DNA from 2 places in the Rhizobium sp. A37_96 genome. Region 2 is predicted to be linked to the other one. Evidence: predicted binding sites of a transcription regulator. Region 2 holds the regulator's gene; the other holds the start of a gene.
What was found. Region 2 encodes LexA, which represses DNA repair genes until DNA is damaged. Its sites were predicted from a motif close to TGTTCNNNNTGTGTTCNG; they were not measured.
Positions count from the first base shown of each region.

Region 1: the regulator LexA is predicted to act here: its motif matches at 5,417-5,434, upstream of recA (recombinase RecA).

Region 1 is NZ_JBNWDS010000001.1:68,762-84,242, reverse strand. It holds gene cckA (cell cycle histidine kinase CckA) at 1-1,979, shown strand, start outside; gene trpS (tryptophan--tRNA ligase) at 2,203-3,222, shown strand; gene ACQZ6J_RS00420 (pseudouridine-5'-phosphate glycosidase) at 3,336-4,262, opposite strand; gene ACQZ6J_RS00415 (carbohydrate kinase family protein) at 4,309-5,253, opposite strand; gene recA (recombinase RecA) at 5,493-6,578, shown strand; gene alaS (alanine--tRNA ligase) at 6,753-9,413, shown strand; gene ACQZ6J_RS00400 (AraC family transcriptional regulator) at 9,550-10,401, shown strand; gene ACQZ6J_RS00395 (glutathione S-transferase family protein) at 10,447-11,073, opposite strand; gene ACQZ6J_RS00390 (NADP-dependent isocitrate dehydrogenase) at 11,193-12,407, opposite strand; gene ACQZ6J_RS00385 (hypothetical protein) at 12,630-13,211, shown strand; gene ACQZ6J_RS00380 (RNA methyltransferase) at 13,326-14,180, shown strand; gene murI (glutamate racemase) at 14,161-14,961, shown strand; gene ACQZ6J_RS00370 (N-acetyltransferase family protein) at 14,964-15,428, shown strand.
Region 2 is NZ_JBNWDS010000013.1:173,649-189,129, reverse strand. It holds gene lpxA (acyl-ACP--UDP-N-acetylglucosamine O-acyltransferase) at 1-427, shown strand, start outside; gene ACQZ6J_RS26285 (LpxI family protein) at 429-1,310, shown strand; gene lpxB (lipid-A-disaccharide synthase) at 1,307-2,488, shown strand; gene gltA (citrate synthase) at 2,515-3,804, opposite strand; gene ACQZ6J_RS26270 (ComEC/Rec2 family competence protein) at 4,329-6,542, shown strand; gene lexA (transcriptional repressor LexA) at 6,523-7,245, opposite strand; gene ACQZ6J_RS26260 (VOC family protein) at 7,665-8,552, shown strand; gene kdsA (3-deoxy-8-phosphooctulonate synthase) at 8,549-9,388, shown strand; gene eno (phosphopyruvate hydratase) at 9,541-10,815, shown strand; gene ACQZ6J_RS26245 (FtsB family cell division protein) at 11,037-11,348, shown strand; gene pdhA (pyruvate dehydrogenase (acetyl-transferring) E1 component subunit alpha) at 11,506-12,549, shown strand; gene ACQZ6J_RS26235 (pyruvate dehydrogenase complex E1 component subunit beta) at 12,568-13,950, shown strand; gene ACQZ6J_RS26230 (pyruvate dehydrogenase complex dihydrolipoamide acetyltransferase) at 13,966-15,336, shown strand; gene ACQZ6J_RS26225 (SGNH/GDSL hydrolase family protein) at 15,475-15,481, shown strand, end outside.

The sequences.
Region 1 (15,481 bases), on a different contig from region 2:
GCTTCTTCAAGGAGCTGCAGAACGCGATCGATTATCTCGATCACGCACCGGCGGGCTTCTTTTCCGCCGGCCGCAAAGGCGAGATCTTCTATCTTAATGCGACGCTTGCCGAATGGCTGGGCTTCGATCTGACGAAGTTCGTGCCGGGTTCGATGACCATCGGCGATCTCGTGGCCGGCGAGGGGCTGGCGCTGATCCAGTCCGTTCAGGCTGAACCCGGATTGAAGAAGACGGTGACGCTGGATCTCGATCTGCGCCGCTCCAATGGCCAGAGCCTGCCGGTGCAGATCGTTCACAGCGTCACGTCGATGCGCGACGGTGCTCCCGGCGAGAGCCGCACCATCGTCCTGACCCGGCAGAGCGGTGCAGGCACCGAGCAATCCGCTTCCGCGGCCGCGATGCGTTTCAGCCGCTTCTTCAACAATACGCCCATGGCGATCGCTTCCGTCGATGGCAACGGCCGCATCCTGCGGACGAACGCGCCGTTCCTGAAGCTCTTCGCGGATCTGGTTTCGCGTGATGATATCGAGCGTGGAGCTGCGCTAGAGACCATCGTCAATGACAGCGACCGGTCGCGGCTGCAGCAGGCGCTGGTTGCAGCAAAGGATCGGCAGGGCGATATTCCGCCGATCGACTCCCGCAATCCGAAGGACGACACGCGGCATTTCCGCTTCTATGTCAACGCCGTCATCGACCAGACCGACGAGGCGCCGGAGGAGGCTGCCATCGTTTATGCCGTCGAAGTGACCGAGCAGAAGGCGCTTGAGACACAGATGGCGCAGACGCAGAAGCTCAATGCCGTCGGCACGCTCGCAGGCGGTATCGCGCACGACTTCAACAATGTGCTGACCGCGATCCTTCTGTCTTCGGACCATCTGCTGCTGCAGGCCAGGCCCTCCGATGCCAGCTTCGCCGATCTTATGGAAATCAAGCGCAACGCCAATCGCGCGGCGGTGCTGGTGCGGCAGTTGCTCGCCTTCTCGCGCAAGCAGACGATGCGGCCGACGATCCTCAACCTGACCGATGTGATCGGCGATCTGCGCATGCTGGTGGACCGGCTGCTGTCGGGCACGCACGTCAAGCTCGACGTCGACTACGGCCGCGATCTCTGGCCGGTGAAGACCGACCTGTCGCAGTTCGAGCAGGTACTCATCAATCTTTGCGTCAACGCGCGCGATGCCATGCCCGGCGGCGGCACCCTGACGCTGCGCAGCCGCAATCTGCTTGCGGCCGATGTCAGTGCCTTCAACTATGCCTATCTGCCGCATGAGGACATGGTTCTCATCGAAGTCAGCGATACCGGCACGGGTATTGCGCCTGAAATCATGGACAAGATTTTCGAGCCTTTCTTCACGACGAAGGAAGTGGGCAAGGGCACCGGCCTCGGCCTTGCAATGGTCTACGGCATCATCAAGCAGTCCGGCGGCTATATCCAGCCGGAGTCGGAAGTGGGCAAAGGAACGACCTTCCGCATCTTCCTGCCGCGGCACATTGTCGAAATGCCCGCCGTAACGGAAGCGAAAGCGCCGGAAGGCCGGGGTGCCGCTGCCATGGACCAGAGCGTCGCGGCGGTGGCTCCGCCGGAAGAGCCGGCCGATCTGACCGGCAAGTCCGCGGTCGTGCTCCTCGTCGAGGACGAGGAGGCGGTGCGCCGCGGCGGAAAGCGCATGCTGGAAACGCGCGGATACACCGTCTACGAGGCCGGCTCCGGCGTCGAGGCGCTCGACATCATGGACGAACTCGACGGCCAGGTCGATGTCGTCGTCTCCGATGTCGTCATGCCTGAAATGGACGGACCGTCATTGCTGCGGGAACTGCGCAAGAAATATCCGGATATGAAGTTCATCTTCGTTTCAGGCTATGCCGAGGACGCCTTTGCCCGCAATCTGCCGGCGGATGCGCAGTTCGGCTTCCTGCCGAAGCCATTCTCGCTAAAGCAGCTTGCCGTCGTGGTGCGCGAGACGCTGGACAAGAAATAGGCGAAGGGACGATTTTCGTCCCTGCATGTTGCCGATCGTAGCAAAAAGGTGCTACCCACTGCGCATGATCGACATTGCCAAGCCCATTTCCCTTATGTGGTGGCGCTCCATCTAGGAGCGGCAGTCGTCATGTCTTGAAATCGACCCTGCCGCCGTGATCGGCAGGCATGTCCATTTCCGTCTTCCTTCCCGATTGCGGCGGCTCCTTTTGCGGAGCAACAAAATGTTTTCCCCCATCGATACCCGTCCCGTCATCCTGACGGGCGACCGGACCACCGGTCCGCTTCATCTCGGTCATTATGTCGGGTCGCTGAAAAGCCGCGTCGCGCTTCAGCAAAGCCATCGGCAGTTCCTGCTGCTGGCGGATACGCAGGCGCTGACGGACAATGCCCATGACCCCGAAAAGGTTCGTCGAAACGTTCTCGAAGTCGCCATCGATTATCTCGCTGTCGGCATCGATCCGGCGCTGACGACGATCTGCGTTCAATCCGCCCTGCCGGCGCTGGCGGAATTGACGCTGCTCTATCTGAATTTCGTCACGGTCAGCCGACTGGAGCGCAATCCGACGATCAAGACAGAAATCCAGATGCGCGGTTTCGAACGGGACGTGCCAGCCGGCTTTCTCTGCTATCCGGTGGCGCAGGCGGCCGACATCACCGCCTTCAAGGCGACGGTCGTTCCCGTCGGCGAGGATCAGGCACCATTGATCGAGCAGGCCAATGAGATCGTCCGCCGTCTCAACCGGCAGATCGGGCGCAATGTTCTGGTCGAGGCCGAGGCCATGGTGCCGCGTGTGGGCCGCCTGCCAGGCGTCGATGGAAAAGCGAAGATGAGCAAATCCCAGGGCAATACCATTCCGCTCTCGGCATCGCCTGATGATATCAGCGACGCGGTGCGGCGCATGTATACCGACCCGGACCACTTGCGCGTCAGCGATCCCGGAAAAGTCGAGGGAAATGTCGTCTTCACCTATCTCGATGCCTTCTGCGAGGACCGGCAATTGGTCGAAGACATGAAGGCGCATTATCGTCGCGGCGGCCTCGGCGACGTTACCCTGAAGAGACATCTGGAAGAGGTGCTGCAAACGCTGCTCGCGCCAATCCGTGAGCGGCGCGCGCGCTATGCCGCCGCGCCGGACCATGTCATGGACGTCGTGCGCGAGGGTACGCGAAAGGCAAGGGAGCGGACGCAGGCGACGCTTGCGGAGCTGCGATCCGCCTTGGGCCTGTTTACCCTGGATTGAGCATTCCGCGGAAAGGCAACGAGACCTTTCTGTCCGGAACAGAAACGAAAGCGGCCTGACGTTTCAGGGAAACGCCAGGCCGTATTCCAACATGAGATAGTGCGACGCTCTGATTATTCGGCCAGAGCGACGGCGATTTCGGCGGCCAGACGTGCGTTGTTCTCGACAAGCGCGATGTTGGTCTTGAGGCTGCGGCCTTCCGTGATGTCGAAGATGGTGCCGAGCAGATAAGGCGTCACGGCCTTGCCGGAGACTTCGTCGCGCTCGGCGCTGTCGATGGCGCGCTGGATATAGATTTCCATTTCCTCACGCGGGATTTCGGCGGCTTCCGACACAGGATTGGCGATCAGCATGCCGCCATCGATGCCGAGTTGTTCGCGCGTCGTCTGGAAATTGGCGATGGCGGCCGGGCTGTTCAGCGTCAGCGGACTTGCGAGGCCGGAAGAGCGCGACCAGAAGGCCGGGAACTCGGTGCTGTCATAGGTCACGACCGGAACACCACGGGTTTCCAGCACTTCGAGCGTCTTCGGAATGTCGAGGATCGCCTTGGCGCCGGCGCACACGACGATGACGCCGGTGCGGGAAAGCTCTTCGAGGTCGGCCGAAATATCGAAGCTCTCTTCTGCGCCGCGATGCACGCCGCCGATACCGCCGGTGGCGAACACCTTGATGCCGGCGCGGGCCGCGGCGATCATGGTGGCGGCAACGGTTGTGGCGCCGGTGCGGCGCTCGGCGATCGCGAAAGCGATGTCGGCGCGCGAGACCTTCATGGCGCCTTCCGTCTTGGCCAATGCTTCCAGTTCTTCCGGCTCGAGACCGATATGCAGGGTGCCGTGAATGACGGCGATGGTCGCCGGAACGGCGCCTTCCTGACGAATGATCTGCTCGACGCTGCGGGCCATCTCGATATTGCCGGGATAGGGCATGCCGTGGGTGATGATAGTCGATTCCAGGGCGACGAGCGGTGCGCCGCGCAGCTTGGCGGCGGCGACTTCCTTCGAATAGGAGATCGGAAGCAGTGGCGAGATAGGCTGGGTCATTGTCGTTTCCAATTCACTGAAACAGTATACGCGTTTTGAACAGGCTTCATGACAGAATTTCGGCCTTGGGAACAAGGGCCAAGGTTGTCTTTAGCAGTTCCGGAGAGAGATTTTCTGCCGTGGCATACGGGGACTGCACGGTGATCGCCGCGGCGGCAGCGCCGTGGCGGACGGCTTCCGCGAGATCGTGGCCGGCAAGCAAAGCGGACAGAACACCGGAAGCGAGGGAATCTCCCGCCCCGGTGACATCGGCGACATTATCGACGACGGGCGGCTGCAGGCTGACGACGGCATCGCGCGAGAACGCGATCAGCGCGCGCTTGCCGCGGGTGATCACGCCATTGCGCAGGCCGAGCGCGCGCAACGCGCTTATCCATTCGCGCGGATCTTCCGGGCGGCTTTCGGTCAGCGCGGCGGCTTCGGCCTCATTGAGGAACATATGGTCGATGCCGGCAAGGCTCGGCTTCAGCCGCACGACTTTTGCGGGCGAGATCGCAATGGCGGCGACGGGCTTGCCGCATGCGGCGGCTCTTGCCGCAATCGCGGCCAAAGTCTCGGCCGGCAGATTGGCGTCGCAGAGAACGAGGTCGGTATCGTCGAAAGCGTCGCGGACGGAACGAATCGACAGCCGCCTCGGAACGAACAGCTTGTAGAGCTCCATATCGGCAAGCGCGATGACGAGATTGCCGTCATTTTCCAGGATCGCGGTATAGCTCGGCGTCTTGCGGTCGAGGAAGACGAAGGGCCGATCGTCGATGCCGGCATGGCTGGCGGCTTCCGCCACCATCTCGCCTGAAGGATCGCCGCCGCGCGGCGAGATCAGCCGGACGTCGAAGCCGAGACGCGCAAGGTTGCGGGCTGCGTTGAAACCGCCGCCGCCGGGTTCCTCGAACCATCCGCCGGGATTGCTGGCGCCGGGCGCCGTCTCGCCGAAGATGCGGCCGCGCCGGTCGATATGGGCGCCGCCGAGAACGAGAATCTTCTTCGCCATATGGTTATCCTCAGCAATCGGAAAGACGAATCGGGCAGGGCAACGGCACGTCCGAATTAATCGCCCCGGATCCGTAAGTGTCTGGGAAGAAAGAAGAAAACAAAAGTAGAACGGAATTCATTTTACCTTTTTCTTTCAATTGCTTGTTGTGCCCTTGCGATAAAAGAACAAATAGAGTACAGAATTCTCATCGGCGGCGACATTGCTAGAGCGGCTTCAATAACCTAAAGGTGGATCGAATGTCTCAGAATTCTTTGCGGCTTGTAGAGGACAAATCGGTGGATAAAAGCAAGGCACTTGAAGCGGCACTCTCTCAAATTGAGCGGTCGTTCGGCAAGGGCTCGATCATGAAGCTCGGCTCTAACGAGAATGTGGTCGAAATCGAAACGGTTTCCACCGGCTCTCTGAGCCTCGATATCGCCCTCGGCATTGGCGGCTTGCCGAAGGGACGCATCATCGAAATCTATGGGCCGGAAAGCTCCGGCAAGACGACGCTGGCGCTGCAGACCATTGCTGAGGCCCAGAAGAAGGGTGGCATCTGCGCCTTCGTCGATGCGGAACATGCGCTCGATCCGGTCTATGCCCGCAAGCTCGGCGTCGACCTGCAGAACCTTCTGATCTCGCAGCCGGATACCGGCGAGCAGGCGCTTGAAATCACCGACACGCTGGTGCGCTCCGGCGCCGTCGACGTTCTCGTGGTCGATTCCGTCGCGGCATTGACGCCGCGCGCCGAAATCGAAGGTGAGATGGGTGACAGCCTGCCGGGCCTGCAGGCCCGTTTGATGAGTCAGGCGCTGCGCAAGCTCACGGCTTCGATCTCGAAGTCCAAGACCATGGTGATCTTCATCAACCAGATTCGTATGAAGATCGGCGTGATGTTCGGCTCGCCGGAAACGACGACGGGCGGCAATGCGCTGAAATTCTATGCCTCGGTTCGCCTCGACATCCGCCGTATCGGCGCGGTCAAGGAGCGCGAAGAGGTGATCGGCAACCAGACCCGCGTCAAGGTCGTCAAGAACAAGATGGCGCCGCCCTTCAAGCAGGTCGAGTTCGACATCATGTATGGCGAAGGCGTTTCCAAGACGGGCGAGCTGGTCGATCTCGGCGTCAAGGCCGGTATCGTCGAAAAGTCCGGCGCCTGGTTCTCCTATAACAGCCAGCGTCTCGGCCAGGGTCGCGAGAATGCGAAGATCTTCCTGCGCGACAATCCGGATCTCTCCCGCGAGATCGAATTGTCGCTGCGCCAGAATGCCGGCCTCATCGCCGATCGCTTCCTGCAGAATGGCGGTCCCGACGCCGATGATGGCGACGCGTCCGGCGAATAATGATTTCCGGGGAGCAATTCCTGGCTTGAGACTAGACTAAAAAACCGAAACCGGCCGTATTGTCCAAGGGATGTGCGGCCGGTTTTGTTCGTGCGGCTGGACAGCGCCCGGAGCGAACGATAAAAGCCACTGACTTTGATGCAAGTTGCCGAGCGCAGTACTGAAGGGCCCCATATGAGCGGTGTGAATGAAATCCGGTCGACCTTTCTCGACTATTTTAAGAAAAACGGCCACGAGATCGTGCCGTCGAGCCCGCTCGTACCGCGCAACGATCCGACATTGATGTTCACCAATGCCGGCATGGTGCAGTTCAAGAACGTTTTCACCGGCCTTGAGCAGCGTCCCTACAAGACGGCCTCGACGGCGCAGAAATGCGTTCGCGCCGGCGGCAAGCACAACGACCTCGACAATGTCGGCTATACCGCCCGCCATCACACCTTCTTCGAAATGCTCGGCAATTTCTCCTTTGGCGATTATTTCAAGGAGCGCGCCATCGAGCTTGCCTGGAACCTGATTACCAAGGAATTCGGGCTCGACGCCAAGCGTCTGCTGGTCACGGTCTACCATACCGACGACGACGCCTTTAACCTGTGGAAGAAGATCGCCGGCCTTTCGGACGACAAGATCATCCGTATCGCCACGAGCGACAATTTCTGGGCGATGGGCGATACCGGTCCCTGCGGCCCCTGTTCTGAAATCTTCTACGACCACGGCGATCATATCTGGGGTGGCCCTCCCGGTTCTCCGGAAGAAGATGGCGACCGCTTCATCGAGATCTGGAATCTCGTCTTCATGCAGTTCGAGCAGATCACCAAGCAGGAGCGTGTCGATCTGCCGCGTCCGTCGATCGATACCGGCATGGGTCTCGAGCGCGTCGCCGCCGTTCTGCAGGGCAAGCACGACAACTATGATATCGACCTGTTCCGCGCGCTGATCGAAGCCTCCGAAGAGGCGACGGGCGTGAAGGCAGAGGGCGAGCACCGCGCCAGCCATCGCGTCATCGCCGACCATCTGCGCTCGTCCGCCTTCCTGATCGCCGATGGCGTGCTGCCGTCGAACGAAGGCCGTGGCTACGTGCTTCGCCGTATCATGCGCCGCGCCATGCGCCATGCGCAGCTGCTTGGCGCCAAGGAACCGCTGATGTGGAAGCTTCTGCCGGCGCTGATCCAGCAGATGGGCCGGGCCTATCCTGAACTGGTGCGCGCCGAAGCGCTGACATCCGAGACGCTGAAGCTCGAGGAGACCCGTTTCCGCAAGACGCTGGAACGCGGCCTGTCGTTGCTGAACGATGCCACCTCGGATCTGCACAAGGGCGACAGCCTGGACGGCGAAACCGCCTTCAAGCTCTACGACACCTATGGCTTCCCGCTTGACCTGACGCAGGACGCACTGCGCGCCCGCGGCATCGGCGTCGATATTTCCAGCTTCACCGATGCCATGGAGCGGCAGAAGGCCGAGGCGCGCTCGCACTGGACCGGCTCCGGCGACAAGGCGACCGAAACCATCTGGTTCGAGCTCAAGGAAAAGAACGGCGCGACCGAATTCCTCGGCTACGACACGGAAGCAGCCGAAGGCGTCATCCAGGCGATCGTCAAGGACGGCGTTGCCGTCGACAGCGCTGCTGCCGGCGACAAGGTACAGATCGTCGTCAACCAGACGCCGTTCTATGGCGAATCCGGCGGCCAGATGGGCGATACCGGCGTCATTTCCAGCGATAACGGCAAGCTGACAGTCGGCGATACGCAGAAGAAGGGCGAGGGCCTGTTCGTTCATATTGCCGAGGTTTCGGACGGTGCGATCAAGGTTGGCGATGCCGTCGTGCTGACGGTCGATCACGCAAGGCGCTCGCGCCTGCGCGCCAACCATTCCGCCACGCATCTGTTGCATGAAGCGCTGCGCGAAGTGCTCGGCACCCACGTTGCACAGAAGGGCTCGCTCGTTGCGCCCGAACGGCTCCGCTTCGACGTTTCACATCCCAAGCCGATGACGGCCGAGGAATTGAAGGTCGTCGAAGAAATGGCGAACGAGATCATCCTGCAGAACTCGTCGGTGACGACCCGCCTCATGAGCGTCGACGACGCGATCGCCGAAGGCGCCATGGCATTGTTCGGCGAGAAGTACGGCGATGAAGTGCGCGTCGTTTCCATGGGGCAGGGCGTGCGCGGCGCAAAGGCCGGCAAGCCCTATTCCATCGAGCTTTGCGGCGGTACGCATGTGTCCGCGACCGGCCAGATCGGCCTCGTGCGCATTCTCGGCGACAGTGCCGTCGGTGCCGGCGTTCGCCGTATCGAAGCGGTTACAGGCGAATCCGCGCGCAGCTATCTCGCCGAGCAGGACGAGCGCGTGAAGAACCTCGCCTCGACGCTGAAGGTCCAGCCAGCCGATGTCGTCTCGCGCGTTGAAGCGCTGATGGATGAGCGCCGCAAGCTCGAGCGCGAATTGGCTGACGCCAAGCGCAAGCTTGCGATGGGCGGCGGCCAGGGTGGCTCCGTCGACGCAGTTCGCGAGGTCAACGGCGTGAAGTTCCTCGGCAAGGCAATCTCCGGTGTCGATCCCAAGGATATCAAGGGTCTGGCGGATGAGGCCAAGGCAAGCCTCGGTTCGGGCGTGGTCGCCTTGATCGGCGTCTCCGAGGACGGCAAGGCGAGCGCCGTTGTCGCCGTTACCGAAGACCTGATCGGTCGGTTCAGCGCTGTCGATCTCGTCCGCATCGCGTCAGCTGCGCTCGGCGGCAAGGGCGGCGGCGGCCGTCCCGACATGGCGCAGGCCGGTGGCCCTGATGGCGGCAAGGCCGACGAGGCGCTTGAGGCGGTTGCAGCGGCTCTCAACGGCTAATACGCCAATTTCCCATTGATAATCAAAAGTGGCGGATGCTTCGGTATCCGCCATTTTCTTTTGCGGCGTAACTCCGCAGGATTTGTCAAATCCGGTTATGGTCTTGTCGGGCCGATCGGTTTGCAAGAGGTTTGACATGAGTGGTGGAACGGCGTGGACGCTTTATGAGACCCGGTTGCGGCGGGTTTCGGCCTATATCCATGAGCATCTGGATGAAGAGCTCGATATGGAAAAGCTCGCCGAAATCGCCTGCATGTCCAGCTATCACTGGCACAGGATCTATCGGGCGATCTATGGCGAGACGGCGGCGGCCACGGTCAAGCGGCTGCGGCTGCATCGTGCCGCCGGCGATCTCGTCAACACCCGTCTATCCATCAGCGACATTGCAAAGCGGTCGGGCTATCCCAACCTCCAGTCGTTCAACCGCATCTTCAGATCCGTCTACGGCATGCCGCCGGCGCGATACCGGAATGAGGGAAGCCACACGATCTTCGAACCCAGTACCCAAGGAAGGATCACGGTCTTGTTCGACGTTACGCTTCGCACCATCTCCCCGATGTCACTCGTCGGTGTCGCCCATCGCGGCTCCTACATGCAGATCGGCCAGGCTTTCGAGACACTGTTCGGCACCATCTTTGCCCGCGGCCTTGCGGGCCCCGACATGCGCATGATCGGCGTTTATCTCGACGATCCCGATGTCGTCGCGGCGGAGAAGCTGCGCTCCTATGCCTGCGTTACCGCCGGGGAAGGAACGGCGGCCGATGCGCCGCTGGAGCGGCGCTCGGTGGATGGCGGCGATTATGCCGTACTGCGCCACAAGGGCCCCTATGCGGATATGCACAAAGCCTATCAATGGCTCTACGCGCAATGGCTGCCGGCCTCGGGGCGCCAGCTCCGCGACACCGTCATGTTCGAGGAATATATCAACAATCCGCGCGACGTGCCGCCGACGGAGCTCCTGACCGATATCTACATGCCGCTGCAATAGCGGCATGTAGCGTGGTTGAGGATTTTCTCTCAGGGCTTTGTGTTTTCAGGCATTTGCCTGCTTGGGCATCGCGGCGTCGTCAAGTTCGTTGCCACGGCGATAGGCGTCGCGGTCGCTGACGCGGCTCCAATAGTCGATGAAAGCCGGGCGCTTCTCGATCGTCCCGAAGGCGAGGCCCCAGCCGACATGCGAACCGACATAGACGTCGGCGGCCGTGAAACGGTCGCCGGCGATGAAGGGCGAGGCGCTGACGGCCCGTTCCAGGGTGTCGAAGACATGGTCGAGGCTGCCGCAGCCGGCCATGCGCAGGCGTTCGGTGGGGATTTCGAAGCCGAGGGCGCGGTTGGTCACCGCCATCTCCATCGGCCCGGCGGCGAAGAACATCCAGCGGAAGTAGTTGCCGCGTTCGGCGGCGGTCGGCGCAAGACCGGCCTGCGGGAATGTTTCCGCCAGATAGGCGCAGATCGCCGCGCCTTCTGTGACGATGGTCTCGCCATGCCTGATGGCGGGCACCTTGCCCATGGGATTGACCGCAAGATACTCCGGCGCCTTCATCGTCGTGCCGAAGTCGAGATACTCGGTGCGGTAGGGTTGGCCGATCTCCTCCAGCATCCAGCGGGCGATGCGTCCGCGCGACATGGGGTTTGTGTAGAAAACGAGTTCCTCGGCCATCTGTCTCTCCCTTTTGTTGCGCGCATTCTTGCCATCGCTCCACTCCGGCGGCAAGATTCCAGGCAAAAGAAAACCCGGCGCTGAGGCCGGGTTCTCTCAAGTTCCGATGCCTGCAAGGCTCAGGCAGCCATGGCCTTCTGGAGGTTTTCGTCGATCTTGTCGAGGAAAGCGGTGGTCGACAGCCAAGGCTGATCGGGGCCGATGAGCAGCGCCAGATCCTTGGTCATGAAGCCGGCTTCGACGGTATCGACGCAAACCTTTTCGAGCGTGGAAGCGAACTTGGCGAGTTCGGCATTGTCGTCCAGCTTGGCGCGATGGGCGAGACCGCGGGTCCAGGCGAAGATCGAGGCGATCGAGTTCGTCGAGGTTTCCTGGCCCTTCTGATGCTGGCGGTAGTGACGGGTGACCGTGCCGTGCGCGGCCTCGGCTTCAACCGTCTTGCCGTCCGGCGTCAAGAGAACCGACGTCATCAGGCCAAGCGAGCCGAAGCCCTGGGCAACCGTGTCGGACTGGACGTCGCCGTCGTAGTTCTTGCAGGCCCAGACGTAACCGCCGGACCACTTCAGCGCGGAGGCGACCATGTCGTCGATCAGGCGGTGCTCATAGGTGATGCCGATTTCGTCGAACTTCGCCTTGAACTCGTTCTGGTAGACTTCCTCGAAGATGTCCTTGAAGCGGCCGTCATAGGCCTTGAGGATGGTGTTCTTGGTCGAAAGGTAGACCGGCCACTTGCGCATCAGGCCGTACATCATCGAGGCACGGGCGAATTCGCGGATCGATTCGTCGAGGTTATACATGGCCATGGCAACGCCGGCGCCCGGAGCGTCAAAGACGTCCTTCTCGATGACCGTGCCGTCTTCGCCGACGAACTTGATGGTCAGCTTGCCCTTGCCGGGGAACTTGAAGTCGGTGGCGCGGTACTGGTCGCCGAAGGCATGGCGGCCGACGACGATCGGCTTGGTCCAGCCCGGAACCAGGCGCGGCACGTTCTTGCAGATGATCGGCTCGCGGAAGATGACGCCGCCGAGGATGTTGCGGATCGTGCCGTTCGGGCTCTTCCACATCTGCTTGAGGTTGAATTCCTTGACGCGGTCTTCGTCCGGCGTGATCGTCGCGCACTTGATGCCGACGCCGTGCTTCTTGATGGCGTTGGCGGCATCAACGGTGACCTGGTCGTTGGTCGCGTCGCGGTTTTCGACAGAGAGGTCGTAATAGTCGATATCGATATCGAGGTAGGGGTAGATCAGTTTGTCTTTGATAAACTGCCAGATGATGCGAGTCATTTCGTCGCCATCGAGATCGGCAACGGGGTTAGCGACCTTGATCTTCTTCATACTTCTGCCTCGTTTAAGCTGATGGGACCGGATGGTCCTGTGGTGAATGTGAAGTCCCGAGCGCTATAACACCGCAAGCCCCGAACGCAAAGCCGGTAGAGCCCTCGAGATCGCGTTTTTGATCATTCGTGACAGCGGTCGCTTTTTGATATCCGGCCATTGCCAAAGCGGTCGATGCGTCTAATGTCGCCCATGTTTTGCCTGTCGCAACGGAATCATATCATGCAGAAATTTGCCGCATCCGCGCTTGTCGTCACATTCCTTCAGTTCTCGTTCGGCGCGCATGCGGCGTTGGCCGCCGATGCGACGACGCCGGTCAAGGCCATCATGGATGCAACCGTTTCGAACTGGGCGGGCGGCGACAGCGACTGGCAGGATATTTTCGACGAAAGCAGGCTGAAGGATATCTACAGCAAGGATTTTGCGGCGAAATATGAGGCTGCGGCCCAGTTTCCCGCTGCCGATGAGGACGGCATCTCGCCATTCGACTATGACGTCATCGTCAACGCGCAGGACGCCTGTCCGCTGGAAGAGCTGAAGATCGCCGCCCAGCCGCCCAAGAACAATGTTACGGAGGTGCTGGCGACCTTCAAGAAATCCACCTGCATGGGCTCCGATGCCGACTATCAGAAGGTGACGACCGTGCGCTTCGAGGTGATCGATGAAGGCGGAAGGCCCGTCGTCGACGATATCGTCACGGACGACGACAACGGCAATCCGAGTTCGCTCAAGAGCGTGATGCAGGATCTCGTCAAACAGCAGCAACAGCCCACGGATCAGCAACAGCCGGCCAATCCGCAATAATCCAGCGGGATTCATCCGGCCGGCGATGCGCAAAAACCTTGCCGACCGTCGCCTGTCTCGCTATTGCGACCCGTCATAGGCGCGACTAGGCTCGCGCGCGGAGATTAAGGCATCATGGCAGGCACGAACAGCGAACGTCCACTTCTGGCCGAGGGGCCGGCTATTATTCTGGTCGAGCCGCAGATGGGTGAGAATATCGGCATGGTGGCGCGCGCCATGGCGAATTTCGGACTGGTCGAGCTGCGTCTGGTCAATCCGCGCGACGGCTGGCCGAACGAGCGGGCGCAGGCGACCGCTTCGAAGGCGGATCACATCATCGAGGCGACGAAGGTCTACGATACGCTGGAGCAGGCGATAGCAGATCTCAATTTCGTCTATGCGACGACGGCGCGCGAGCGCGATGGCTACAAGCCCGTTCGCTCGCCTGTCGTTGCGGCGGAGACCCTTCGCGACCGGTTCAAGGCAGGTGAGGGCACCGGCATTCTTTTCGGCCGCGAGCGCTGGGGCCTGACCAACGAGGAAGTCGCGCTGGCGGACGAGATCGTGACCTTTCCCGTCAATCCGGCCTTCGCTTCGCTGAACATCGCCCAGGCCGTGCTGCTGATGTCCTATGAGTGGATGAAGTCGGGCATGGAGGATGTGGGCGCCGTGCCTTTCCAGGCGATCGAGCAGCGGCCTTCGACGAAGGATCAGCTCTTTGGTCTCTTCGATCAGCTCGAGGAAGCGCTGGATGCCCGCAATTATTTCCATCCTGCCGGGAAAAAGCCGAAAATGGTGGACAATCTCCGCGCTGTCCTCTCGCGCCGGGCGTTTACCGAACAGGAAATCAGCGTCTTGCGCGGGGTGATCTCGTCTCTCGACCGCTTCACGCGAAAATCCCCGCGCGGCAGCGGCTCGCATCCCCGGTCTGGCAAAATGCCTTCGAACGCTCCCAAGGAAACCACGAGCGATGACAGCAACGGCGAATGAGCTGAAACCGGTCCTCGTGTTCGATTCAGGGATCGGCGGTTTGACCGTGCTGCGTGAAGCGCGGGTGCTGATGCCGGAGCGCGGTTTCATCTATATCGCCGACGATGCTGGTTTTCCTTATGGAGGCTGGGAAGAGCGGGCGTTGAAGGAACGCGTTGTCGACCTCTTCGCAAAGTTGCTTGCTCAGTACGATCCGGAAGTCTGCATCATCGCTTGCAACACCGCCTTCACGCTTGTCGGCGCCGACCTGCGCGCCGCCTTTCCGCAGATGACGTTCGTGGGCACGGTGCCGGCGATCAAGCCGGCTGCCGAGCGAACCCGCTCCGGTCTCGTCTCGGTGCTCGCGACGCCGGGCACCGTCAAGCGCGCCTACACGCGCGACCTGATCCAGTCCTTCGCCACGCAATGCCATGTTCGGCTGGTAGGGTCGGAAAATCTGGCACGCCTGGCGGAAGCCTATATCCGTGGCGATGCGATCGCCGATGAGGCTGTCATGACGGAGATCGATCAGTGCTTCGTCGAGATGGATGGCCGCAAGACCGATATCGTCGTGCTCGCCTGCACGCATTACCCCTTCATGGCCAATATTTTCCGAAGGCTCGCGCCGTGGCCGGTCGATTGGCTCGATCCGGCCGAAGCGATTGCGCGACGGGCGCGCAGCCTGGTGCCGCAGGCGGCCGATGCCGTCCATCCCGACAATTTCGATTTCGCAGTGTTCACCTCCGGCGCGCCGGATTTTCCGACCCGGCGGCTGATGCAGGGTTTTGGACTGAAGGCTTGAAGATGACCGAAAAAGTTTCGTTGCGTAAACTCGACCTTGTGGACATGCCGGCGGCCGCGGCCGTTCACCGGGCCTCCTTCGACGAGCGGCTTCCGACGCTGTCCGGGCTGCACACGCCGGAGGAGGATGTCGGTTTCTGGAGTGCCGTCGTATTCAAGGATTGCCAGATCTGGGGCGCGGAGGAGGGTGGCCGCCTGGTCGGCGTCATCGCTTTTCTCGAAGATTGGATCGATCAGCTCTACGTCCTGCCTGAGGCGCAAGAGCGCGGTATCGGCAGCCGCCTCCTCGATGTCGCCAAATCGGCCTATCCGGTCCTTTCGCTCTGGACATTCAAGAGAAATGCGCCGGCGCGTCGCTTTTACGAAAAGCATGGCTTCTTCGTGGTTGACGAGTCGGACGGGGCAGGCAATGAGGAAAAGGAACCGGATGTGCTTTACAAATGGGAAGCGCGCTTGCACCGGATGTAATGCAAGGTCTGACTGAGCGGCGGGATATTGGGAGCTCGATAGTTGATGTCTTT
Region 2 (15,481 bases):
CGTCGGCAATAACGTCATCATGTCCAACAACGTCATGCTGGCGGGGCATGTGGTTGTCGAGGATCGCGCCATTCTGGGCGGCGGCTGCGCGGTGCATCAGTTCACCCGTATCGGACGGCAGGCTTTCATCGGCGGCCTTTCGGCTGCGAGCTACGACGTCATCCCTTACGGCATGTTGAACGGCAATCCGGGTGTGCTTTCCGGCCTCAATATTGTCGGCATGTCGCGTGCAGGCATAGACCGCGCGGTTATTCACAGGGTTCGACGTGCCTACAAGACCATCTTCGAAGGCGAAGGCTCGATCCGTGACAACGCTGCCGCGATCCGCGACGAATATGCCGATTGCAAGGAAGTGATCGAGATCCTGGATTTCATCGCAGCCGATAGCGATCGCGCGCTGTCGTCGCCCAATCGCGGCAAGAGCTGACGTGGTTTCGGCCGGCCAAAACGGCAAAGGCAGGCTGGCGATCATCGCAGGCAGTGGCTTCTTGCCTGTCTATGTCGCCGAGGCCGCCCGTCAGGCCGGCGAGAATCCGGTTATTATCGCACTGACGAACGAAGCGGACCGCGATTGGTCCGCTTTCGATCACGCCAATCTCGGTGTCGGCAATTTTGCCGGCCTTGAAGCGACATTCCGGCGCCATGGCGTTGACCGCGTCGTCATGTCTGGCGGCGTCGCCCGCCGTCCGCCCTGGCGCGAGATTCATCCGACATGGCGCGTGATCAAGGAATTGCCCCTGACCATTCGCACGCTTCTTTCCGGCGGTGACAACGCCGTGCTGCAGATGGTCATCCGTCTGATCGAAGCCGGCGGTGTCCGCGTCGTTGGAGCGCATGAGATCGCGCCCGATCTGCTGGCGACCACGGGACCGCTCGGCAGGCTGTCGCCGTCCTCTGAGGACTTGCGTGATATCGCGCAAGGGGCGAAGGCTGCCGATGCGCTGGGATTGCTCGATGTCGGGCAGGGTGCCGTCAGCGTCGGCGGCCGTGTCGTCGCACTGGAAGGCGCGGAAGGCACGGACAAGATGATCGAGCGTGTTGCCGGCCTGCGCGAAGAGGGCCGTATATCGACCCGTCGGCGCGGCGTGCTGGTGAAGCTCTGCAAACCGCAGCAGGATGTGCGCGCCGATCTGCCTTCTATCGGCGTCTCGACCGTGCTGAACGCCAAGAAGGCCGGCCTTGCCGGCGTCGCGGTGGAGGCGGGCCGGGCGCTGATCCTCGACCGTGAGGCTGTGATTAAAGCCGCCGATGACGCTGAAATTTTCGTCTGCGGCATCGATCGTGGCCTCAGCGCGGAGGGCTTCATGTGAGCAGCGCCGCCTTGAAGCTTGCCGTCGTTGCGGGAGAGGTTTCCGGCGATCTTTTGGGCGGCGATCTCGTCGCTTCCCTGAAGCGGCGCCATGATGGGCCTGTCGAGCTGGTGGGCGTCGGCGGCGAGGCGTTGGAAGCGCAAGGCTTGCGCTCGCTTTTCGACTACTCCGAACTCTCGATCATGGGTTTCATCCAGGTCATCAAGCGGCTGCCGAAGCTGCTTGCCCGCATCCGGCAGACGGCTGACGCCATTATCTCCGCCAAGCCCGACGTACTTCTGATCATCGATAGCCCCGATTTTACCCATCGCGTAGCGAAGCGGGTGCGCAAGGCGCTGCCTGGCCTCCCGATCGTCAACTATGTCTGCCCCAGCGTCTGGGCATGGAAGGAATATCGCGCGCAGAAGATGCTCGCCTATGTCGATCATGTGCTGGCCGTACTCCCTTTCGAGCCGGAAGCCATGCAGCGTTTGGGTGGTCCGGCAACGACCTATGTCGGCCATCGCCTGACGGTGGATACAGATCTGCTGGAGACGCGCCGACAGCGCGCTTTGCGCGGTGAAAGGGCGGTCGATGCCCAGATGACAGTTCTTCTTCTCCCAGGCTCGCGCGCTTCGGAGATCCGCCAGCTTCTACCGGTTTTTGAGCAGGCTACCAAAGAACTTAGTCGGCGAAATGACAATGTTCGCTACATGCTGCCGACCGTGCCGAAGCAGGAAGCCCTGGTACGCTCGCTTCTCGAAAACTGGGGCGTCAAGCCTGAAATCCTGGTCGGCCAGAATGCAAAGTGGAATGCCTTCGCGCAGGCGGATGCTGCCATGGCTGCGTCGGGCACGGTGATCCTGGAACTGGGTCTTGCCGGTGTTCCCGTGGTTTCAACCTACAAGACGGAGTGGTTGGCCAGATTCGTGATGTCGCGCATCAAGGTATGGTCGGCGGCCCTGCCGAACCTGATTGCCGACTATGCCGTTGTGCCGGAACTCATCAACGATGTGTTGCGGCCCGGCCTGCTCGCCCGCTACATGGAGCGCCTGTCGAGCGACACTCCCGAGCGCAGGGCAATGCTGACGGGCTATGATCTGGTCTGGCAGCGAATGCAGACCGAGGAACCGCCCGGCGACAAGGCGGCGCAAATTGTTCTGGATGTTCTCGCTCATAAAAAAACCGGTCATCTCTGACCGGTTTTTTGTTTCGATACCAAAGCTTAGCGCTTGGAAACCGGCACGTATTCGCGCAGCGGTGCGCCCGTGTAGAGCTGGCGCGGACGGCCGATGCGCTGATGCGGATCTTCGATCATCTCGTTCCACTGAGCGATCCAGCCGACGGTGCGGGCGAGAGCGAACAGAACGGTGAACATGGTCGTGGGGAAGCCCAGCGCCTTCAACGTGATGCCGGAGTAGAAGTCGACGTTCGGGTAGAGCTTCTTCTCGATGAAATATTCATCGGTCAGAGCGATGCGCTCCAGCTCGATTGCGATGTCGAGCAACGGATCGTCCTTGATGCCGAGTTCGCCGAGAACCTCGTGCGCCGTCTTCTGCATGATCTTGGCGCGCGGATCGTAGTTCTTGTAGACGCGGTGACCGAAGCCCATCAGGCGGAACGGGTCGTTCTTGTCCTTGGCGCGGGCGATGAATTCCGGGATGCGGTCGACGGTGCCGATTTCGTTCAGCATGTTGAGCGCCGCTTCGTTCGCGCCGCCGTGAGCCGGGCCCCAGAGGCAGGCGATGCCTGCAGCGATACAGGCGAACGGATTGGCGCCCGAAGAGCCTGCCAGACGAACCGTCGAGGTCGACGCATTCTGCTCGTGATCGGCATGCAGGATGAAGATGCGGTCCATGGCGCGGGCAAGCACCGGGTTCACCACATAATCCTCGCACGGAACGGCAAAGCACATGCGCAGGAAGTTCGACGCGTAGTCCAGATCGTTCTTTGGATAAACGAAGGGCTGGCCGATATGGTACTTGTAGGCCATGGCGGCGAGCGTCGGCATCTTGGCGATCATGCGCAGGCTTGCGACCATGCGCTGGTGCGGATCGGTGATGTCGGTCGAGTCGTGATAGAAAGCCGAGAGTGCGCCGACGCAGCCGCACATGACGGCCATCGGATGCGCGTCGCGACGGAAGCCTGTGAAGAAGCGCGACATCTGCTCATGCACCATCGTGTGGTGGGTCACGCGGTGATCGAAGTCCTTCTTCTGCGCTGCCGTCGGCAGTTCGCCGTAGAGAAGGAGGTAGCATACTTCGAGGAAATCGCCGTGTTCGGCCAGCTGATCGATCGGATAGCCGCGATGCAGCAGAACGCCTTCGTCGCCATCAATATAAGTGATGCTGGACTCACAGGACGCGGTCGAGGTGAAGCCAGGATCGTAAGTGAAAGTGGAGGTGTTCTTATAAAGGGCACCAATATCAATGACACTTGGGCCGATGGTTCCGGTCTTCACCGGCAGGTCCACCGTCTTTTCACCCCAAGTTAGTTTCGCGCTTTGTTCCGTCATGCTGATCCTCCAAGATTTGGCGGGATTGACGCCATAAAAAGCGCCAAAAGGTTAAGCGACTACCGACTAGCTATATGATCCAGAGCCTAATGCCAAGTTATCCTAATGCCGAATTGTGCATTGCAGTATCAACTTTTGGGCACTGCATCAGTGTCGCTAAACATGGTGCGCCAGGAAACCGGCCCAATTTAGCCGTGCTCATGCCGATTTCGGTTGAAATCACTGTGCGGTGACGGCAAAAATCGCGCGAAAGCTGTAGTTTTGCGCGGGGGCGGCAGTGAGTGCCTAATTTAGAGGCATCGGAGCAGCAGGAGGGCCGGGATGTTGCTGCACCTCCGCAGCCTCGCCCCGCTATTGCCACGATCGTCTTGCGTACCAAAGCGCGACATCGGGAGCGGACGCAGGATCGGGTACCGCTGACATCGCGCCTGCTTTTGATCCTGAACCGCAGTCGACTCGGCGTCCTCAGCCTGGTCGAAGAAGAGGCCGCGTATGGGCGTGCCATACTGTTCGCTCCGATCTATATGGGCCTCGGGGCGATCTTCTGGTTCAAGGCTGGCAGCGATCCGCCGCCGCAAGCAGTCGCCGCGGGCTTTCTCGTCTTTGCCGGCGGCTTAGTATTCGGACGGGAAAGCGGCAGGCTGCTTCGCCATCTGCTCTTTGCGGCAACGCTCATTTGCCTGGGCATGGCTTTGGCGCAATGGGAATGCTGGCGGGCTTCCACCACAATGCTCGACTCGGCCGTGACGACGACCGTTACCGGCCAGGTCGAGCGACGTGAATCCTATGACGATGGCCGCTGGCGCTATGTCGTCCGCGTCGAGGCGACGGAAAAACCCACCATTCGCCGCTCACCGGAAAGGGTCACGATCTTCGTACGCAAACAGGCGGAGCCGTTCGAACTCGGAGACCGAATCCAGGGCAGGGCGCGCCTGACGCCTCCGGCCGGGCCCGCCTTGCCCGGCCTCAACGATTTCGCCTTCAGCTCCTATTTCAACGGTATCGGCGCAAACGGCTTTGCCTATGGCGCACCGAAATTGCTGTCGCCACTTGATGACAAAGTGCGGGAGTCGATGCTCGACGCCGCTGATATCTGGCTTGCGGGGCTGCGCAATAGCATAGGCGACAGGATCAGGGCGACCTTGCCAGGCGATACGGGTGCTTTTGCCGCCGCACTTGTCACCGATGAGAGACGTGCGATCTCGAAGGATACGACCGAGGCGTTGAGAATTGCCGGCCTCACCCATATCGTCGCCATTTCCGGTCTGAACATGGCGCTGTCGGCCGGGATCTTCTATGTCGGCCTGCGCTATTTGTTCAGCCTGTTTCCCGGCGTCGTACAGGCCTGGCCGACAAAGAAGTTTGCGGCCCTCGGTGCGCTTGTGACAGTGACGGCCTATTACCTCGTTTCCGGTTTCGGCGTATCCGCCGAGCGCGCATTCATCATGATGGCGATCATGCTGGTTGCCGTACTGCTCGATCGACCGTCGATCAGCCTTCGCAACGTGGCGCTATCCGCGATCGTCATTCTCATACTCTCGCCGTCTCAGGTGCTCGGCCCGAGCTTTCAGATGTCCTACGCCGCAACGCTGGCGCTGGTATCGGGCTATTCGCTATGGAAGCGGCGGCGGCATCGCGAAACCATCTTCTCCCGCATCCGCCTGTTAAGCCCGCTGTTGTTCGTCTCCCGCTTCTTCGGCGGCGTGTTGTCGACGTCATTCATCGGCGGCGCATCGACAGCCATATTCTCGATCGAGCATTTTCACCGGTTGGCGACATATGGTCTTGCCGCCAACCTCGCGGCCATGCCGGTCGTCTCCTTCGTCGTCATGCCGTTTGGTATGGCGGCGATGCTGCTCATGCCTCTCGGTCTTGATGGTCCCTTCTGGAAGGTCACCGGGGAGGGACTGGAGCTCGTCATAGCGATCGCCAAAACCGTGGCCGGCTGGGGAGGTGACATCACCTTCGGCCGCCAGCCTGCATGGCTGATGCCGACATTCATTGCCGGCTTCCTGATCATGAGCATGTTGCGAACCCGGCTTCGCCACCTGGGCCTACTATTGTCGCTCTTATCCGTTGGCGCGGCGGCATTCGGTCCCGGCGTGCCGAAGCCGGATCTGACGATCTCGGAGGATGGGGTTCTGGTCGCTCTGCGACAGGATGACATACTGGCGACCAATCGCGAACGGCCGCAGGCCTTCATCTTCGAACAATGGCAAAAGGCACTGGTTGCAACCGAACATCAGCCGCCCACCATCCTTCCTCGCGACAGCCGGCTTCCACAAATCAGCAAGACCGATCGTCATCGGCGATTAAGCACCGAGGAGCAGAACGCGGTCCGCAAGGCAATGGAAGACGCGCTTGACCAGACGATGCAGGGAAGCTTCGCCTGCCAGAAAGGCGCATGGTGCGTGGCGATGCTCGAAGACGGCGCCATGCTCGTCACCATAGAAAACGCGGCCTATTTGCCGCCGGCTTGCGATACGGCAAACATCGTCGTGACACCGATCCGCTTGCGGCTGGATCATTGCCGCTCCGGGGCGATGCTGATAACCGGCGCGACATTGCGGCAAACCGGATCCATCGAAATGGCATTCACAGGCGACAAACCCGTCGTTTCCGTGGCGTTCGAGAACCCGCAACGACCATGGACGCGGCATCGAACCTACGATTGGCGCACCGACAAATTCGGCGCGCCGATCCAGCCGGCGTCACCGCTCAGTGATAGCGCCGAATGAGGCCGACGAGCTTACCTTGCACCTTGACGCGGTCCGGCCCGAAAATGCGGGTTTCATAGGCCGGGTTGGCGGCTTCCAGTGCGATGGACGCACCCTTGCGGCGGAAGCGCTTCAGCGTCGCTTCCTCGTCGTCGACGAGAGCAACCACGATGTCGCCGGGGCTGGCTGTCGTCGAATTGCGAATGATGACGGTGTCGCCGTCGAAAATACCGGCGTCGATCATCGAATCCCCCCTGACTTCAAGCGCGTAGTGCTCGCCTGAGCCGAGCATATCGGCGGGAACGGTAATATCATGGGTATTGTTCTGGATGGCGGAAATCGGAACACCGGCGGCGATGCGCCCCATGACTGGAACCGATGCCGAACCGTTGTGATCGTCATTGGCGATCTTTGCCGGGGCGGGCGGTGCGACCGGCTGAGGCTTGCCGAGGCTGCCTTCGATGATACTGGGCGAGAAGCCGCGTCGCGGCTGCAGGCTCGGATTATAGGCCTCCGGCAGCTTTATCACCTCCAGCGCTCTCGCCCGATTCGGCAGCCGGCGGATGAAGCCTCGCTCCTCCAGTGCCGTAATCAGACGGTGAATACCGGACTTGGATGCCAGATCCAGCGCATCCTTCATCTCGTCGAAAGATGGCGGAACGCCGGATTCCTTCATGCGTTCGTGAATGAAGAGAAGCAGTTCCTGCTGCTTGCGCGTCAACATCGTCTTGGAACCCCAGAATCAAGAAAAAGTCGTGAAACAAATCCAGAACGGACACTATATGTTCCATATGTGTTCCGCAAGTACTTAAATTTCGGTAAAGCCTTGTTCGGACGATTAAATAATTACCACTGTCGAATGAACCGACTGAAAGCGCCAATGGATTGTTTCAGTTTTAATGTATTGATAAATATTGATAATTTTGAATTTGCGCCGTTTAGGACACTTTCGCTTGACCAAGGTGTCTCCCGCGTCGACGAACGGGATATTACGCCGGGTAAGCCAGCTACAGAATAGAATCAGCAATCACGTTTGCGAGATTGCGTTCCATCGGTGTCGCCCTATCTCCCGGTCTCTTGCTTCCATCTTGAATTCGATGATGGATGGGCGCAAATCTGCTCCCGTAGGGAAAAGGAGAAAGCATGGCGCCGTTGCCGCATCCGCTGGATCATCTCGTGCTGCCGACCGTCAACATCGCTCTGGCGCGCGAACGTCTCGGCAAGCTCGGTTTTACGGTCGCTCCGGACGCACGCCATCCTTTCGGCACGGAGAATGCCTGCGTCTTCCTGGCCGACAAGACCTATCTCGAACCTTTGGGCGTGGCGTCGCAGGAGCAGTGCGAGACGAGCGTCGCCGACGGGAATGTCTTCGTTGCGCGCGATCAGGCCTATCGTTTCCGAGTCGGCGAAGATGGCTTTTCCGCCATGGTCTTCGGCACGGACGATGCCGTTGCGGATGACGCGCGCTTCAAGGCGGGCGCGATCTCCGCCGGGCGGATGCTGGATTTCTCCCGGCCCATGAAGATGCCGGACGGAACCGAAACGACGGCCGGCTTTCGCCTCGCCTTCGCGGCCGATCTGCGCGCGCCGGATTTTCTGGCTTTCTGCTGCCAGCGCATCAATCCGTTGCCGGCGGACCGCAGCGTGCTCGAGCGTCATGAAAACGGTGTGAGCGGCATCGCGCGGGTGGCGCTTTCCGCATCGAAACCGGAGGCGTATCGCGCCTTTTTCGAGGAGGTCGTCGGCGGCCCGCGAATTTCGGAGCATTCCTTCGGCTTGACGATCGAAACCGCCAATGCCGAGCTCGAGATCCTGACGCCGGAAGGAATGGAAGCATTCTACGATTTGCCTGTTCGCGCTAGCGATCCTGGGCTCAGGGCGCGCGCAATCCTTTTCAAAACGCGCGATCTTTCCGTGACATCGTCGCATTTCGCTGCTAACGGCGTCACCTACACGCGTAAGAACAATCGTCTATTGGCGAGGCTGGCGCCCGGGCAGGGCGCACTGTTCGCCTTCGAGGAGATAGCATGAGCACGAATTCCGAAGTGACCGTCGGCGAGGGTGCCTCCAAGGTCCTCTTTTCCAACACCGCCAAGCTGTCGCTGATCGCCGGCCCCTGCCAGATGGAAAGCCGCGACCACGCTTTCATGATCGCCGGCGTCCTGAAGGAGCTTTGCGGCAAGCTCGGCATCGGCCTTGTGTACAAATCCTCCTTCGACAAGGCCAACCGCACGTCGCTGTCCGGCAAGCGTGGCATCGGCCTGGAAACGGCGCTGGAAGTCTTTGCCGACCTCAAGAAGGAATACGGCTTTCCGGTTTTGACCGACATTCATACCGAAGAGCAGTGCGCCATCGTTTCCAAGACGGTCGATATCCTGCAGATCCCGGCCTTCCTGTCGCGCCAGACCGACCTGCTGGTCGCCGCCGCCAAGACCGGCCGCGTCGTCAACGTCAAGAAGGGGCAGTTCCTTGCGCCCTGGGACATGAAGAACGTCCTTGCCAAGCTCAATGACAGCGGCAATCCGAACATTCTCCTGTGCGAGCGCGGCGCCTCCTTCGGCTACAACACCCTGGTCTCCGACATGCGTTCGCTGCCGATCATGGCGGCCATGGGCGCGCCGGTCATTTTCGATGCGACGCATTCCGTGCAGCAGCCGGGCGGACAGGGCGGTTCCTCCGGTGGCGATCGCCGATTCGTCGAGACGCTGGCGCGCGCTGCCGTCGCCGTTGGCGTTGCCGGTGTTTTTGTCGAGACCCACGAAGACCCCGACAATGCGCCGTCGGATGGCCCGAACATGGTCTATCTGAAGGACATGCCGCGCCTTCTGGAGAAGCTTCTGGCCTTCGACGCTATCGCCAAGGGCTGATAAATATCAGGCATTCAACAGGCTGACATGAATTTGCGCTACGCGGCCTGCTGGAGTGCCCTACCTCGGGGGCGTGGATCGCCATTGTAATTTCCACGCCTTCGATTAAGACGATTTAAATCGATTTATAAACCAGCGAGCAGGAAGCTATCATGACCGCAATCACCGACATTATCGCCCGCGAGATTCTCGACAGCCGTGGCAATCCGACTGTCGAAGTCGATGTCTACCTCGAAGACGGCAGCATGGGCCGCGCGGCGGTTCCGTCGGGCGCGTCGACCGGCGCGCATGAAGCCGTCGAGCTTCGCGATGGCGGCAAGCGCTACCATGGCAAGGGCGTCGAGAAGGCTGTCGAAGCCGTCAACTCGGAAATCTTCGATGCGATCGGCGGCATGGACGCCGAAAACCAGATCCAGCTCGACAACATCATGATCGAGCTGGACGGCACGCCGAACAAGTCGCGCCTCGGTGCCAACGCCATCCTCGGCGTCTCGCTTGCCGTCGCCAAGGCCGCTGCCCAGAGCGCCAACCTGCCGCTCTACCGCTATGTCGGCGGCGCTCATGCCCGCCTCCTGCCGGTCCCGATGATGAACATCATCAACGGCGGCGCCCATGCCGACAACCCGATCGACTTCCAGGAATTCATGATCCTGCCGATCGGCGCAGATTCGATCCGCGAAGCCGTCCGCATGGGTTCTGAAGTCTTCCACGTCCTCAAGAAGGAACTGGCTTCGCAGGGCCACAACACCAACGTCGGCGACGAGGGTGGCTTTGCACCAGGCCTCTCCAGCGCCCCGGCCGCTCTCGACTTCATCATGAAGTCGATCGAAAAGGCTGGCTACAAGCCGGGCGAAGAAATCGCTCTCGGCCTTGATTGCGCTTCCACCGAATTCTTCAAGGACGGTAAGTACGTGCTGGAAGGCGAAGGCCGCACGCTCGAATCCGGCGCAATGGCTGAATACCTCGCCGAACTCGCCGCCAAGTACCCGATCGTTTCGATCGAGGACGGCATGGCCGAAGACGATTGGGAAGGCTGGAAGATACTGACCGATCTGATCGGCAAGAAGACCCAGCTTGTCGGCGACGACTTGTTCGTCACCAACTCCGCTCGTCTGCGCGACGGTATCCGCATGGGCGTTGCCAACTCGATCCTCGTCAAGGTCAACCAGATCGGCTCGCTGACGGAAACGCTGGATGCGGTGGAAACCGCGCACAAGGCGAACTACACGGCCGTCATGTCGCACCGCTCGGGCGAAACGGAAGATTCCACGATCGCCGATCTCGCCGTTGCCACCAACTGCGGCCAGATCAAGACCGGCTCGCTGTCGCGCTCCGACCGTCTTGCCAAGTACAACCAGCTCATCCGCATCGAGGAAGCGCTTGGCCCGCAGGCAAAATATGCCGGCCGCTCCATCCTGCGCGCCTGATGCCTGATCCGTGGGATCCCATTGGATCTGCGGACATATTCGTCGCTGAAATCGAACCGCGCCTCAGGGCGCGGTTTTTTGTTGGGCCGCGCAGTTAGAGTCAACGGACGGTTAATCTCTGCCGGTTAAGTTGGTCCTAGGTGTTTGATTTGACGCGATCTTCTTCGAAGCGACATTGGCTTTGGGGCGAGGTTGCCTAAGCCAGGGCGTTTCGAGCGAGTATGTGGACAAAGTATCATAAGAAGAGAAGGTTCGGCCGTCTCGTTCTTCCCGCCATTACCATCGCTTTTGTGAGTTACTTCGGCTATCATTGCATTCATGGCGACTACGGCCTGAAGGCGACCGAGGTTTTCGAACAGCGCCGCATCGACCGTAGCAAGGAGCTGGCCGATCTCGTGGCAAAGCGCGAGCACCTTGAAAAGGAGGTCGCTTTGCTGAGCGATGGTTCTTTGGACAAGGATATGCTCGACCAATATGCGCGCTATCAGCTGACCTATTCCAAGGCGAACGAAATCGTCATATTCAACAAATAGTCACAATTAACCGAATTTTGGTTAATCGATTTTTCTTAAGTTATTTCAGTAGCTTGCAAAGAATATGAGCCATGCAATTATAGCATTGCTGTGGCGAACAATCTTGCCTATGTTAGGTCTCATCGTAAAACGAGGCTACTCACATAGGGAGGGTTGAATGGCGCCGCGAAAAAACGCGACCGTTTCCAGCCGTAAGACAGCATCAAGGCCTGCCAAGGAAACCAATGGCGGTCCGATCGCAGATTTCGATCGTGATGCGGAGCTGAAGGCTTATCGTGAGATGCTTCTCATCCGCCGCTTCGAAGAAAAGGCCGGCCAGCTTTACGGCATGGGCTTCATCGGCGGCTTCTGTCATCTCTACATCGGCCAGGAAGCTGTCGTCGTCGGCATGCAGCTGGCGCTGAAGGACGGCGATCAGATCATCACCGGCTATCGCGACCACGGACACATGCTGGCAACCGGCATGAGCGCGCGCGGCGTCATGGCCGAGCTGACCGGACGCCAGGGCGGCTATTCCCGAGGGAAGGGCGGCTCCATGCACATGTTCTCCAAGGAAAAGAATTTCTACGGCGGCCATGGCATCGTCGGCGCGCAGGTCTCTCTCGGCACCGGTCTCGGCTTTGCCAACTGGTATCGCGGCAATGACAATGTCAGTGTCGCCTATTTCGGCGACGGCGCTGCCAACCAGGGCCAGGTCTACGAAAGCTTCAACATGGCGCAGCTGTGGAAGCTGCCGGTCATCTTCGTGATCGAGAACAACCGCTATGCCATGGGCACCTCGACCGCGCGCGCCACCGCGCAGGCCGATTTCTCCAAGCGCGGCGCTTCTTTCGGCATTCCCGGCATCCAGGTGGATGGCATGGACGTTCGCGCCGTCAAGGCCGCGGCCGATGAAGCCGTTGCGCACTGCCGTTCCGGCAAGGGCCCGATCATCCTGGAAATGCTGACCTACCGTTATCGCGGTCACTCCATGTCCGACCCGGCCAAGTACCGTTCCAAGGACGAAGTGCAGAAGATGCGCTCCGAGCATGACCCGATCGAGCAGGTTCGTGTTCGCCTTCTCGAAAAGGGCTGGGCGACCGAGGACGATCTGAAGGATATCGACAAGGATGTCCGCGACATCGTCGCCGACAGCGCCGATTTCGCCCAGAACGATCCGGAGCCGGATGCATCCGAGCTCTACACCGACATTCTGCTCTAAATCGGGGAGGGACGATCAATGCCCATCGACATTCTCATGCCCGCCCTTTCTCCGACCATGGAAGAGGGTACACTTTCGAAATGGCTCAAGAAGGAAGGCGACAAGGTCGTTTCCGGTGATGTCATTGCCGAAATCGAAACCGACAAGGCCACCATGGAAGTGGAAGCCGTCGACGAAGGCGTCATCGGCAAGCTGCTGGTCGAGGCCGGTACTGAAGGCGTAAAGGTCAACGCCAAGATCGCCATCCTGCTGCAGGACGGCGAATCGGCCGACGCCATTTCGTCCGCCAAGGCAGCGCCCGCTGCCGAGCCGGCAAAGGCCGAGGCCCCTGCCGCCGCTCCGGCACCCGCGGCCGCGCCGGTTCCGGCCCAGCCGAAGGTTGCGGCTCCCGCCGATCCGGAAATTCCGGCCGGTACGGAAATGGTGTCGATGACGGTGCGTGAAGCGCTGCGCGACGCCATGGCCGAGGAAATGCGCGCCAACCCGGACGTCTTCGTCATGGGTGAGGAAGTGGCCGAATATCAGGGCGCCTACAAGGTGACCCAGGGCCTGCTGCAGGAATTCGGCGCCCGCCGCGTCGTCGATACCCCGATCACCGAGCATGGTTTTGCCGGTATCGGCGTCGGCGCCGCCATGGCCGGTCTTCGCCCGATCGTCGAATTCATGACCTTCAACTTCGCCATGCAGGCGATCGACCAGATCATCAACTCCGCCGCCAAGACGCTCTATATGTCCGGCGGCCAGATGGGTGCTCCGATCGTCTTCCGCGGTCCGAACGGTGCTGCTGCCCGCGTCGGCGCTCAGCACAGCCAGGACTATGCCGCCTGGTACAGCCAGATCCCCGGCCTCAAGGTCGTCATGCCTTACACGGCAGCCGACGCCAAGGGCCTGCTGAAGTCGGCTATCCGCGATCCGAACCCGGTCATCTTCCTCGAGAACGAAATTCTCTACGGCCAGCACTTCGACGTGCCGAAGCTCGATAATTTCACGGTGCCGATCGGCAAGGCCCGCATCCATCGTCCGGGCAAGGACGTTACGGTCGTCTCCTTCGGCATCGGCATGACCTATGCCACCAAGGCGGTCGCCGAGCTCGAAGCCCAGGGCATCGATGTCGAACTTATCGACCTGCGCACCATCCGCCCGATGGATCTTCCGGCGGTGATCGAATCCGTCAAGAAGACCGGCCGTCTGGTGACCGTCGAGGAAGGCTATCCGCAGTCCTCTGTCGGCACGGAAATCGCCACGCGCGTCATGCAGCAGGCCTTCGACTATCTCGATGCGCCGATCCTGACGATTGCCGGCAAGGACGTACCGATGCCATACGCCGCCAACCTCGAAAAGCTGGCGCTTCCAAGCGTCGCCGAAGTGGTCGATGCGGTGAAGGCCGTTTGCTACAAATAAGGGGAGGGCTCATCGATGCCTATCAACATCACTATGCCTGCCCTCTCGCCGACCATGGAAGAGGGCAACCTCGCCAAGTGGCTGGTCAAGGAAGGCGACAAGATCAAGTCCGGCGATGTGATCGCTGAGATCGAGACTGACAAGGCAACGATGGAAGTCGAGGCCGTCGATGAAGGCACCGTTGCCAAGATCGTCATTCCGGCCGGCACCGAAGGCGTCAAGGTCAATGCCTTGATCGCGGTGCTCGCTGCCGATGGCGAAGATGTTGCCGCTGCTGCTTCCAGCGCTGGCGGCGGCGCTGCTCCGGCTGCGAAGGAAGCTCCAAAGGCGGAAGCGGCTCCGGCGGCGGCCCCTGCTGCAGCGCCTGCTCCGGCAAGCGTTTCGGCTCCTGCCGCACCAGCCCCGGCGCCGGCTGCATCGGCTCCGGCAGCAAATGATGGTCATCGCACCTTCGCTTCGCCGCTCGCACGCCGCCTTGCCAAGGAAGCCGGCATCGACGTGACTGCCGTCTCCGGCACCGGCCCGCATGGCCGCGTGGTCAAGAAGGACATCGAGGCTGCGGTTTCCGGCGGCACGGCCAAGGCTGCTCCCGCAGCAGCATCGGCTGCACAGCCGGCCGCTGCTCCCGCCGCCGCGCCGAAGGGCATGTCCGACGACGCCGTCCTCAAGCTGTTCGAGCAGGGTTCCTACGAGCTCGTTCCGCATGACGGCATGCGCAAGACCATCGCCAAGCGCCTGCAGGAATCCAAGCAGACGATCCCGCACTTCTACGTCTCGGTCGATTGCGAACTCGACGCGCTGCTGGCACTGCGCACGCAGCTCAACGATTCCGCTCCGAAGTCGAAGGACGGCGTGCCGGCCTACAAGCTCTCGGTCAACGACATGGTCATCAAGGCCCTGGCGCTGGCACTGCGTGATGTTCCGGATGCCAACGTCTCCTGGACCGACAGCAACATGGTCAAGCACAAGCATGCCGATGTCGGTGTTGCCGTCTCCATTCCTGGCGGCCTGATCACGCCGATCATCCGCAGCGCCGAGCAGAAGACGCTCTCGACCATCTCCAACGAGATGAAGGACTACGGCAAGCGCGCCAAGGAGCGCAAGCTGAAGCCTGAGGAGTATCAGGGCGGTACGACTGCCGTGTCGAACATGGGCATGATGGGCGTCAAGAACTTCGCCGCCGTCGTCAACCCGCCGCATGCGACCATTCTGGCCGTCGGCGCGGGCGAACAGCGCGTCATCGTCAAGAAGGGCGAAATGGCGATTGCCACCGTGATGACCGTCACGCTGTCGACCGATCATCGTGCCGTCGATGGGGCGCTCGGTGCCGAACTCCTGGCCGCCTTCAAGGGCTACATCGAAAACCCGATGGGGATGCTCGTCTGAGCCTGGAGCCGGATGATTTTAGGTCGAATAGACCTAAAATCTGAATCCGTTCCGGAATTAACTAGGGAGAGCGTGATGTCGCCCGAAAACCGCTTACACTTTTCGGCATCACGCTCTGGTCACGACACGGAGGCATGAATGACCA